DNA from 2 places in the Acidovorax sp. GW101-11A03 genome. Region 1 is predicted to be linked to the other one. Evidence: riboswitches for the same ligand, from Rfam matches in the RefSeq annotation. Region 1 holds a riboswitch; the other holds the start of a gene.
The links. Region 1 has a riboswitch for S-adenosylhomocysteine ahead of metH (methionine synthase). Riboswitches for the same ligand answer to the same signal wherever they lie in the genome.
Positions count from the first base shown of each region.

Region 2: another riboswitch for S-adenosylhomocysteine. It lies ahead of ahcY (adenosylhomocysteinase); the one in region 1 lies ahead of metH (methionine synthase).

Region 1 covers NZ_JBWKZU010000041.1:9,392-15,352, forward strand. Annotated here, with positions in the region: gene AC07Z7_RS16870 (helix-turn-helix domain-containing protein) at 1-795, opposite strand, end outside; gene AC07Z7_RS16875 (MBL fold metallo-hydrolase) at 914-1,729, shown strand; gene AC07Z7_RS16880 (LysR family transcriptional regulator) at 1,801-2,742, opposite strand; gene AC07Z7_RS16885 (PACE efflux transporter) at 2,817-3,272, shown strand; gene AC07Z7_RS16890 (hypothetical protein) at 3,361-4,119, shown strand; S-adenosyl-L-homocysteine riboswitch at 4,161-4,260, shown strand; gene metH (methionine synthase) at 4,281-5,961, shown strand, end outside.
Region 2 covers NZ_JBWKZU010000010.1:71,675-77,635, reverse strand. Annotated here, with positions in the region: gene AC07Z7_RS06815 (23S rRNA (adenine(2030)-N(6))-methyltransferase RlmJ) at 1-149, shown strand, start outside; gene AC07Z7_RS06810 (septal ring lytic transglycosylase RlpA family protein) at 224-700, opposite strand; gene metF (methylenetetrahydrofolate reductase [NAD(P)H]) at 796-1,647, opposite strand; gene AC07Z7_RS06800 (TlyA family RNA methyltransferase) at 1,644-2,642, opposite strand; gene ahcY (adenosylhomocysteinase) at 2,820-4,256, opposite strand; S-adenosyl-L-homocysteine riboswitch at 4,325-4,404, opposite strand; gene AC07Z7_RS06790 (SDR family oxidoreductase) at 4,593-5,363, shown strand; gene AC07Z7_RS06785 (peptide chain release factor 3) at 5,651-5,961, shown strand, end outside.

The sequences.
Region 1 (5,961 bases):
CCCCGTGTGCGCCTGCACCCGGCGTGCCAGCGTGCGGGGCGACAGGGCCAGTGCATCGGCCAGCGCGGGCAGGCGCAGCGCGGTGGCGGGGCAACGCTGCACCCACAGCAGCGCGCGGCGCAGGGTGGGATCGGTCACAGCCATCAGGTCATGGCCTGCGAACGCGGGGTGGGTGGTGCGGGGGCGCGGCAGCATCAGCAGCGACTGCAGATCGCCCAGTGCGGCGGCATCGAGCCGCTGGGCCAGCGCGTGCAGCATCAGCGGCAGGTGGCCGTTGGCACCTGCGGCGGTGGTGGCGGGGCCGTCTTCCACCAGCGGCTCGTCAAAGCGCCAGTGCACGGCGCCAAACTGATGCTCCAGCGCCGCGCGCAGCCACCAGGTGGCTGTGGCGCCGCGCCCGCGCAAGCGGCCACTGGCGGCGGCCAGTGCCACACCGGCGCAGTAGCTCCATACCCGGGTGCGACGGGGCAGGGCGCGCAACGCCGCCACGGCGGGTGCCAGCTGCTGCTGCAGCGCAGGCGCCTGCCAGCCGTCGGGTGACGACAGCCACAGGCCGGGCACCAGCACCGCATCCACCTCGGCCTGCGCCAGCGTCACGCCGGGTGTGAGGGCCGGGCCCTGCCAGGTGGGCACGGGCGCCAGCTCCACCCCCGCCCAGCAGGTGGTGACCACGGTGCGCTGCGCGCGCAGGTTGGCGGCACGTGCGAGGTCGGCCGTGGCAAACAGGCCGGCGGGCATGCAGCCGGGGTAGAGCAGCAGCGCCAGGCGCAGGGGTGGTGGGGGGGATGAGGGCATGGCAGTAGCTTCAGCGCAGGTGGCCTGAAATGGAAAGAAGTTGTCAAGGCTAGCCATTTTCTCTGCACCCCAGAATCCCAACAATCCATGGCATTCCCACCGCCCCTGGAGCCCCGCCATGCAGATCACCCAGTTGCGCAACGCCACCGTGTTGCTTGAATTCACTCCCGCCGAGGGCCGCCCCGTGGGCCTGCTGGTGGACCCCATGCTCGCGCCCCGGGGCAGCCTGCCCGCACTGCGCTACCTGGGCGCGGGGCGCCAGCGCAACCCCATCGTGGAACTGCCCGCAGGCACGGACGCGCTGTTGCAGCGCGTGACCCACGCCCTCATCACCCATTGCCAGCGTGGCCACTTCGATCACCTGGACCGCATGGGCAAGCGCTTTCTGCGCGAGCGGCAGATCCCCGTGCTGTGCATGCCGCACGACGCGGGCTACCTCGCGCAGCGGGGCCTGCAGGTGCACCCGCTGGCGGGGCCAGGGCGCCAGCCGCTGGTGCTGGGCGGCCACATCACGCCCATCCCCTGTGTGCACGGCACCGGTTGGGTCGGCCGCCTGATGGAGCATGGCCACGGCTACCTGCTGGAGCTGCCGGGCGAGCCCAGCGTCTACTTGGCGGGCGACACCATGCTCACGCCCACGGTGCGCGACTGCCTGGCGCGCCTGCAGCCCGATGTAGCCGTGCTGCCCGCTGGGGGTGCGCGTTTTGACCTGGGCGCAGAAATCCTCATGGATGCCGTCGACATGGCCGAAGCCGCGCGATTGACCCCCGGGGCGCTGGTGGTGAACCACCTGGAAGCGCTGGACCATTGCCCCACTAAGCGCGCAGCGGTGCGCCAGCTGGCGCTGGACGGCGGCTGGGCCCACCGCCTGTGGGTGCCGGAGGACGGCGAGTGCCGGGAGTACCAGGCTGTGACGGCGCAGGTTGCTATGTAAGTAATAGCTTATGAGGCAATATGGACGGGCGGAAAGGCCGTTTTTGACACCAGTTTATTGCCCTGAACGCCTCACCGGGCCGCGCCCTGCGGCGTGGCGCTGTCGCGCATCAGCGCCACAAACCGCGCCGCGCCCAGGCCCAGCGGCCGTTCCTTGGACCACACCACATCCACCCACAGCGCCGTGCCGTTGCTGAGGTTTTCAAACGGCATCTCCACCAGCGTGCCCGCCGCGATGCGCGGCTGCACCAGCGCGCGCGGCTGCCAGCCCCAGCCCAGGCCAGCCTCGATCAGGCCCAGCGCGGCCAGGTGGTTGTCGGTGCGCCAGTGGTGGCGGGCAAACACAAAACGCGGGTCGGTCTGCCCCAGGTCGCGGCTGGCCACCACGATCTGGCGCGTGGTGGTGAGGTGCTCCTCGCGCAGCATGGCGCCCGCGGGCGGCTCGCCGCGTGCCTGGGCGGCCGCACGGGCCCCGGCCAGCACGGGGTGATCGGGAGCGATCACGGCCACCAGGGTTTCGGTGCCCACCTCCTGAAACCCCTCGCGCCCGTCGATGCTGGGCCGTTCAAACACCAGCGCCAACTGGGCTCGCCCGCTGTGCAGCAGCGCCAGCGCGTCCACCTGCGGCGCGGCCAGCACCTCGACCTGCAGCAGCGGGTATTCGTGCGCCAGCGCCGCCAGCGGCCCCCGCCAGCGCGCGGCCAGCAGCTCGGGGGCGATGGCCAGGGTCAGGCGCTCTTCCAGCCCCTGGGTCAGCGCCAGTGCCTGGGCGTTGAGCTGCTGCAGCTGCTGGGCCAGCAGCCGGGCCTGGGGCTCCAGCGCACGTGCCGCCGCTGTGGGGCGGGGCTCGCGGCCGCTGCGGTCAAAAAGCTGGATGTCCAGCTCGGCCTCCAGGTGCGCCATCGTCATGCTCACAGCCGAGGGCACGCGCGACAGCGCCCGCGCGGCGGCCGAGAACGAGCCCTGGTCGAGCACGGTTAGAAACACCTGCACGCTGTCGGAATTGAAGGCCATGGTCGTTTGATTTATCAGTAAAACTGAAACAAGCTGACTTTATGTGTCAGTACGGCGAATATAAAGTACCGGCCATGGACAAGACACCCACTCTTTTTGGCCTGCAAGGCGTCAAGCGCCGCGTGATCTACGTGACCCTGTACGAACTGATCGCCATCGGCGCCGCCACGGTGGGCCTGGCGCTGCTCACGGGCCAGGGCGCGGGGCATTCGAGCGTGGTGGCGGTGGCGGCGTCGGTGATCGCCATCGTCTGGAACATCGTCTTCAACTGGGCGTTCGAGCGCTGGGAGGCGCGCCAGCCCGTGCGCGGCCGCAGCGTGGCGCGGCGCGTGGCGCACGCCATCGGGTTCGAGGGTGGCCTGGTCTTCACGCTGGTGCCGCTGTTTGCCTGGTGGTTCGGCGTGAGCCTGTGGCACGCGTTTGTGATGGACCTGGGGCTCATCGTGTTCTTCCTTTGCTACACCTTTGTTTTCAACTGGGTGTTTGACCACCTGTTCGGCCTGCCCGCTTCGGCCCTGGCAGCGTCGTAACAACAGCCTAGAGCGCGCTTCTTCAAACAATGTCAAACGCAGTTCGGCGGCGGTCAGGGGCGCTCAGCCGCCACCCATAATCGGCCCCATGAGAGGGCCGTTTTTGTTGCTGCTGCTGCGGGGATTGCCGGGCCGGTGGGCTGGCTTGGCGGCCTGCTGCGTGCTGGCAGGCTGCGCCAGCAACGCCCCCACGCCGCGCGGCGAGGTGACGGGTGCGCCCACCCATGCCGCCGAACTGGCCCAGTCCGACGCCAACCGCATGGCCACCCTGGCCATGCAGGAGAACCTGGACGGCCTGCTGCGCCTGGCCGACAAGCTCTACCGCCGCAACCCCGCCGAATGGCGCAAGGGCAGCGCCACCAGCCGCGAGCAGGCGCTGGAGCAGCTGCGCACCGCCGTGCTGCAGCGCCAGCCCTGGGCCCCACTGCAGGGCCGCCGCGACATCGCCGCCATGGCGCTCGCGCTGGCTCCGGAATTCGCTGGCGACCGCGTGGCGGCCTTCATCCACGCCACGGCCGACATGATCATCACCGCCCACGGCGGCAAGACCGAGTTCTTCTTGCTCGACGGCATGGATGCCCAGCACCTCTACAACGCCGCGCGCAACGTCGAGACCGCCGTGTGGCTGCTGGCGCAGCGCCGCAACGCCCAGGGCCAGCCCCTGCTGCTGGCCGACGAGATCGGCCAGCAGGGCCGCAACCTGAGCTTCGAGCGCGAGTTCGGCAAGATCATCGCGCGGCTGGACCTGCTGGCCGCGTTCACCACCGAAAAGTACCGCCGCGCCGCCATCAGTTACGTGCAGGGCATTGTGGGCGGCACCTTTTTGCAATTCCTGCCTGTGCGTTGATGCGGCGAACGCCAGCTAGTATCACCCGGTAAAATCCGCTTCTGCCCAAGGAGCGTTGCAGCGGCCTCTCACCACGACGGGGCCGTCAGGCTTGGGTACCCAAAAGCTATTCAAGCCCCACCGCAACGACGCTCACCTGTTTTTCTGCTGCCCCTGCACAGGTGAGTCCTATGTCCGCGTCTGCCCCGTCCCTGCCCCCCATGAAGCTGTCCGGCCTGGAGCCTGTCTCCATTGGCGAGGGCACGCTGTTCGTCAACATCGGCGAGCGCACCAACGTCACCGGCTCCAAGGCGTTCGCGCGCATGATCCTGAACGGCCAGTACGAAGAGGCCCTGGCCGTGGCGCGCCAGCAGGTGGAAAACGGCGCGCAGGTCATCGACATCAACATGGACGAGGCCATGCTCGACAGCAAGGCCGCCATGGTGCGGTTTCTGCAACTCATCGCGTCCGAGCCCGACATCGCCCGCGTGCCCATCATGGTGGACAGCTCCAAGTGGGACGTGATCGAGGCCGGGCTGCGCTGCATCCAGGGCAAGGGCATCGTCAACTCCATCAGCATGAAGGAGGGCGTGGAGAAGTTCAAGCACGAGGCGCGCCTCGTGAAGCGCTACGGCGCCGCCGCCGTGGTGATGGCGTTTGACGAAGTGGGCCAGGCCGACACCTACGCCCGCAAGATCGAGATCTGCGAGCGCGCCTACCGCGTGCTGGTGGATGAGGTGGGCTTCCCGCCCGAAGACATCATCTTCGACCCCAACATCTTTGCCGTGGCCACGGGCATTGAGGAGCACAACAACTACGCGGTCGATTTCATCGAAGCAACGCGCTGGATCAAGCAGAACCTGCCGGGCGCGAAGGTCAGCGGCGGCGTGTCCAACGTGTCGTTCAGCTTCCGTGGCAACGACCCGGTGCGCGAGGCCATCCACACCGTGTTCCTGTACCACGCCATCAAGGCCGGCATGGACATGGGCATCGTCAACGCGGGCATGGTGGGCGTGTACGACGACCTGGAGCCCACGCTGCGCGAGCGCGTGGAGGACGTGGTGCTCAACCGCCGCCCGGACGCGGGCGAGCGCCTGGTCGAGATTGCCGAAACGGCCAAGAGCGGCGCCAAGGACGAAAGCAAGAAGCTTGAATGGCGCGGCACGCCCGAGCACCCCAAGACCGTGGGCGAGCGCCTGAGCCATGCGCTGGTGCATGGCATCACCGACTTCATCACCGAAGACACCGAAGAGGCTTACCGCGAGATCCTGGCCAAGGGCGGTCGCCCGCTGCACGTCATCGAAGGCCCGCTCATGGATGGCATGAACGTGGTGGGCGATCTGTTCGGCGCGGGCAAGATGTTCCTGCCCCAGGTGGTGAAAAGCGCGCGCGTGATGAAACAGGCCGTGGCCCACCTGATTCCCTACATCGAGGAAGAAAAGCGCCAGGACGAACTGGCCGGGCGCGACGTGCGCAGCAAGGGCAAGATCGTGATCGCCACCGTCAAGGGCGACGTGCACGACATCGGCAAGAACATCGTCACCGTCGTGCTCCAGTGCAACAACTTCGAGGTGGTGAACATGGGCGTGATGGTGCCCTGCCACGAGATCCTGGCCAAGGCCAAGGTCGAGGGGGCGGACATCGTGGGTCTGTCGGGCCTCATCACCCCCAGCCTCGAAGAGATGCAGTACGTGGCCGGCGAGATGCAGAAGGACGAGCATTTCCGCGTCAAGAAGATCCCGCTGCTCATCGGCGGCGCCACCACCAGCCGCGTGCACACCGCCGTCAAGATCGCGCCGCACTACGAAGGCCCCGTGGTCTATGTGCCCGACGCCTCGCGCAGCGTGAGCGTGGCGCAAAGCC
Region 2 (5,961 bases), on a different contig from region 1:
CCAAGCGCCCCGGCCTGCCCGCCAGCGGCATGTTCCTGATCAACCCGCCCTACACGCTCAAGGCGGCCCTGAAAGCCGCGCTGCCGCAGATGACCGAGCTGCTGGCGCAGGACAAACACGCCACGCACACGCTCGAATCCGGCGGCTGAGGCGCCCCACCCTGCGGTGCTGCGCCGCCCGGCGCCAGCCATGGGCCGTGAACACGCGGGCCAGAACGCCCTCCTCAAGGCGCCGCCGGGCAGTCCTTTTCATCCTCATCCAGCGCAAACAGCTCCACCGGCTTGAGCCCCAGGCCGATCATGCCCAGGGCCTCGGCTGCGCCACGGCTGAGGTCGATCACCCGGTTGCGGACATGGGGGCCCCGGTCGTTGATGCGCACCACCACCGTGCGCCCCGTGGCCTGGCTGCGCACGCAGACCCGCGAGCCAAACGGCAGCGTGGGATGCGCCGCCGTGAGCGCACGCATGTCAAAACGCTCCCCGCTGGCTGTGCGCCGCCGGTGGAACTGCGCGCCGTACCACGAGGCCAGCCCCACCTCGTCGGCCGTGACCAGCCCGAGGGACGAGGCATCTCCCCCGGGGGGCGGGAGCGGCGGTGGCGGCGGGGGGTCGATCAGCATCGCCTCGCCCGGCACCGTCAGGAGATGGGGGGCCAGCGCATCGGCCTCGGCCGACAGCCCCTGGGCCAGCGCGGGGGCCATCACCAGGGCCCACAACAACCCCACACACGCCGCATGCCCGGCAAGCCCCTGCAGGGACCCACAGCGGGCGGGCAGCGGCAGGCCACCCCAACCCATCAGATCCCCAGGCGGCGACAGATCTCCAGCGTCGCGGCGCTTTGGTTCATGGTGTAGAAGTGCAAGGCGGGCACGCCCGCGCTGCGCAGCTGGTCGCACAGGTCGGTCACCACATCCAGGCCAAAGGCCTTGATGCTGGCCGTGTCATCGCCAAACCCCTGCAGGCGCAGGCGGATCCAGCGCGGGATCTCGGCGCCACACGCGTCGGAAAAGCGCATGAGCTGTGTGGAGCTGCCAATCGGCATGATGCCCGGCACCACAGGCACATCCGCGCCCAGGCGCTGCGTGTCTTCGACAAAACGGAAGTACGCGTCGCTGTTGTAGAAATACTGGGTGATGGCCGAATCCGCCCCGGCCTGCACCTTGGCCACATAGGCCTTGAGGTCGGCCTCGGGCGAGCGCGCCTGGGGGTGCACCTCGGGGTAGGCCGCCACCTCGATGTGGAAGTCGCGCCCTGTCTCGGCGCGGATGAAGGCCACCAGGTCGCTCGCGTACTGGAACTCGCCACCCGCACCATAGCCGCTGGGCAGGTCGCCGCGAAGCGCCACCAGGCGCTTGACGCCCATGGCCTTGAGCGTGGCGAGCTGCTCGCGCACCGATTGGCGCGTGGCGCCGATGCAGGAGAAGTGCGACGCGGCGCCCACGCCTTCGGCCAGGATTTCGCGCACGGTGCCAAAGGTGCCTTCTTGCGTGGAGCCCCCGGCGCCGTAGGTCACCGAGCAGAAATCCGGGTGCAGCGCATACAGCTGCTGGCGGGCCACGCGCAGCTTGTCGGCGCCTTCGGGCGTCTTGGGCGGGAAGAACTCAAAACTCACAGGGAAACCGGTGCCCTGTGCATTGGCAGCATTCATGCAGCCCTCCTAGCATGGATAAAAAATTCACGGTTGCCGTCGCCGCCCTGGATGGGGCTGTCCAGCCACGCCAGCACGGCCAGGCCCACGGTGGCGCAGCAATCGCGGATGCGTTGTTCGACCACGGCGTACAGAGCCTCGTCGCGCACGATACCGCCCTTGCCCACCTGGCCGGGCTGCAGCTCGAACTGCGGCTTGACCAGCATGACCAGGTCGCCCTGTGGCGCCAGCAGCGGCACCAGCGCGGGCAGCACCAGTGTGAGCGAGATGAACGACAGGTCGCCCGTCACCAGGCCAAATTCGGGCGTGATATCGACATCTTCCCGGTCGGCGCGGCGGCGGCGCTCCACCGGCAGCGTGCCCTGTGCGCGCGCCTTGGCCAGCTCGGCGCGTTCGGCCTTGAAGGCTTCGATGTCCTTTTCCTTGGCATCGTCGCTGTCGTCATAGTCCTCGTCCACCTGGCCGCCGTTGCGCATCCAGCTGTAGGGGGCCTCGGGCTGGGTCTCGTTGTCCTCTTCCAGCTCGATGACTTCCGAGAGCGCCAGATCGCAGGCCTGCTGCAGCGCCTCGGGCGTCAGCGAGCGGGCGTTCACGCCCTCGACACACACCACCCGCGGGTCGTTCCTCAGCCGCTCGTGCAGCTGGTCATGGCCCACGTCCACGCCAATCACCTGGGCGGCACCGCGCTGCAACAGACAGTCGGTGAAACCACCAGTGCTCTGCCCCACGTCCAGGCAGCGCAGCCCTTGCACCTTCAGACCCTGGGCATCGAGCGCGCCTTCGAGCTTGAGCCCGCCGCGCGAGATGTACTTGGCCTCGGCGCTGTCGAGCAACTGCACCTCGGCAATGGCCGGGATGTCGTCGCCATTCTTGGCCACCTTCTGCCAGGACGCGAGCGGCGACAGGCGCCATTCGACACCCGACGCAATCAGGCGCTGGGCCTGCGAGCGTGTGGCGGCATGCCCCCGCTCCACCAAAAACACATCTGCGCGCATGGCGCCCGTCCTTTTATGAGTAAAAACAGCCGCTACCGCGCGACCATCATGCCCTGATAGCTATCATTAACATAGCAATCAGGTAATCAGCACCCGGCGTGCAAGCGCCGCTGCCCGGCCCCGCGCAGCGTCACGCCACGGGGGAAGAAGGGGGCACCGCCCCCTCAGCACATCCAATCAATAACGGTACGTATCGGGCTTGTAAGGGCCTTGCTTGGGCACGCCGATGTAGGCGGCCTGGTCGTCGCTCAGCTCGGTCAGCATGGCGCCCACCTTCTTCAGGTGCAGGCGCGCCACCTTCTCGTCCAGGTGCTTGGGCAGCACGTAGACCTTGCCGTTTTCATAGTAGTCGCTGTGGGTGAACAGCTCGATCTGGGCGATGGTCTGGTTGGCGAACGAGTTGGACATCACGAAGCTGGGGTGGCCCGTGCCGCAGCCCAGGTTCACCAGGCGGCCCTTGGCCAGCAGGATGATGCGCTTGCCGTCGGGGAAGATCACGTGGTCCACCTGGGGCTTGATCTCTTCCCACTGGCAGTGTTCTTCGAGCTTGGCGACCTGGATCTCGTTGTCGAAGTGGCCGATGTTGCAAACGATGGACTGGTCCTTCATCGCCGCCATGTGCTCGAAAGTGATCACGTCGCGGTTGCCGGTGGTGGTCACGAAGATGTCGGCCTTGTCGGCGGCCCATTCCATGGTCACAACCTTGAAGCCTTCCATGGCAGCCTGCAGCGCGTTGATGGGGTCGATCTCGGTCACCCACACCTGGGCGCTCAGGGCGCGCAGGGCCTGGGCGCTGCCCTTGCCCACGTCGCCGTAGCCCGCCACCACGGCCACCTTGCCGGCGATCATCACGTCAGTGGCACGCTTGATGCCGTCCACCAGCGACTCGCGGCAGCCGTACAGGTTGTCGAACTTGCTCTTGGTCACCGAGTCGTTCACGTTGATCGCGCGGAACATCAGCGAGCCCTTGGCCGACATTTCCTTGAGGCGGTGCACGCCGGTGGTGGTCTCTTCGGTCACGCCGATGATCTCGGCGCTCTTGCGGCTGTACCAGGTGCTGTCTTCGGCCAGCTTGGCCTTGATGGCGGCGAACAGGATGCGCTCTTCTTCGCTGCCGGGGTTGGCCAGCACGGACGCGTCCTTCTCGGCCTTCTTGCCCAGGTGCATCAGCAGCGTGGCATCGCCGCCGTCGTCCAGGATCAGGTTGGGGCCTTCGCCTGCGGTGCCCTTGGGGCCAAAGTCAAAAATGCGGTGGGTGTAGTCCCAGTATTCGGCCAGGGTCTCGCCCTTGACGGCAAACACGGGCGTGCCGGTGGCAGCGATAGCGGCGGCGGCATGGTCCTGCGTGGAGAAGATGTTGCACGAGGCCCAGCGCACATCGGCGCCCAGGGCTTGCAGCGTTTCGATCAGCACGGCGGTCTGGATCGTCATGTGCAGGCTGCCGGTGATACGGGCGCCCTTGAGCGACTGCTTGGCCGCGAACTCCTCGCGGATGGCCATCAGGCCGGGCATCTCCGTTTCGGCGATGCGGATCTCTTTGCGGCCCCAATCGGCCAGGCCGATGTCGGCAATGATGCAGTCGGTGTTGACCGGGGCGTTGACGCGTGCGTTCATGGTGGTGTGCTCCAAAGCATGTTTGAAAAACCACTGGTCGGGGGAGTGACAAGGCTCACCACACGAGAAGTGGATGAGCGTCGTTGCTGGGTGACTCCGAGCCTCACGCCCCGCCTGTGCTGGGGGCGCTGCAACGCTCCTCGGATCGGCGGATTATAAAAGCAAGTGCCCGGCGGGGAAACATCCCCGGCTGCGGGTGGGGCCGCCCCGCGCTCACTCGCCCTTGCTCTTTCACGTCGGCAACATGCCAACCACCCATGTCACCTGTGCGGCTGCCGGGGTTGGCGTAGCCCCTGACACTGGTGCTCTTTCAAAAGCGCCATCAAGGAGCACAGCATGGACCCCAAGGACAAGGTCGTCATCGTCACCGGCGGCGCCAGCGGCATCGGCCGCAGCATCGCGCGGCGTTTTGCACAGGAGGGCGCACGCGCCGTGGTCGTGGCCGACCTGCATCTGGAACCCGCCCAGGCCGTGGCCGACGAGATCGGGGGCCTGGCCGTGCGCTGCGATGTCTCCAAAGAGGCCGACATCCAGGCCCTGGTGGCCACCACGCGCGAACGCTATGGCCGCGTGGACGCCTACATCTCCAACGCGGGCATCCTGGGCCGCCCGGGCGGCATCGAACTCGAAGACCCGCTGTGGGACGCCATGTGGAACATCCACGGCATGGCTCATGTATGGGCGGCCCGGGCCGTGGTACCCGAAATGGTGGAGCGTGGTGAGGGCTTCTTCCTCGTCACGGCCTCGGCCGCCGGGCTGCTGACCATTGTCGAATCCGCCCCCTACGCCGTGACCAAACACGCGGCCGTGGCCTTTGCCGAATGGCTGCGCATCGCCTACGGCCGCAAGGGCGTGGGCGTGGCCTGCCTGTGCCCGCAGTCGGTACGCACCGCCATGGTCACGGGCGACGGCGGATCGGCCTCGCACGACGGCATCCTCCCCCCTGAGCAGGTGGCGGGCGACGTGCTGGCCGCCATGCTGGACGGGCGCTTTCTGGTACTGCCCCACCCCGAGGTGACGCAGTACTTCCGCAACAAAGGGCAGGACTACGAACGCTGGATCGGCGGCATGCAGAAGATGTACGCCCGCCACACGCAGGCGAAGTGAAACACCCCCTGAGGCGCTGTGCGCCTTCCCCCTCTCTCGCCCCGCTATGCGGGGCGGGAGGGGGGCGCACCCGGTGGCCTGACAAAGTCAGCTCCACGGGTGCGCTGGCCTTGTACGCGCCAGCTTCAAGCGCTGTGGGTGGCGTGCAGCGCAATGAATAGCTGATGCCCGCCCCGGGGAATCCAGAGCGCCCGCCCGGTAAAATCCCGCGATTCGGCGCACCGCGCCTGTCGCGCCTGCTGCCGCAGCCCTTGCCGCAGCGGCCCTAGCCCTCTTGGAATCCCCCCGTGTCCTACGCCCCCGAAACCCGGCGCCGCCGCACCTTTGCCATCATTTCCCACCCCGACGCCGGTAAAACGACGCTGACGGAAAAGCTGCTGCTGTTCTCGGGCGCGATCCAGATCGCCGGTGCCGTCAAGGGCCGCAAGGCCAGCCGCCACGCCACATCCGACTGGATGGAAATTGAAAAGCAGCGCGGCATCTCGGTGGCCTCCTCGGTCATGCAGATGCTGTACCGCGAGCATGTGATCAACCTGCTCGACACGCCCGGCCACAAGGACTTCTCCGAAGACACGTACCGCGTGCTCACCGCCGTGGA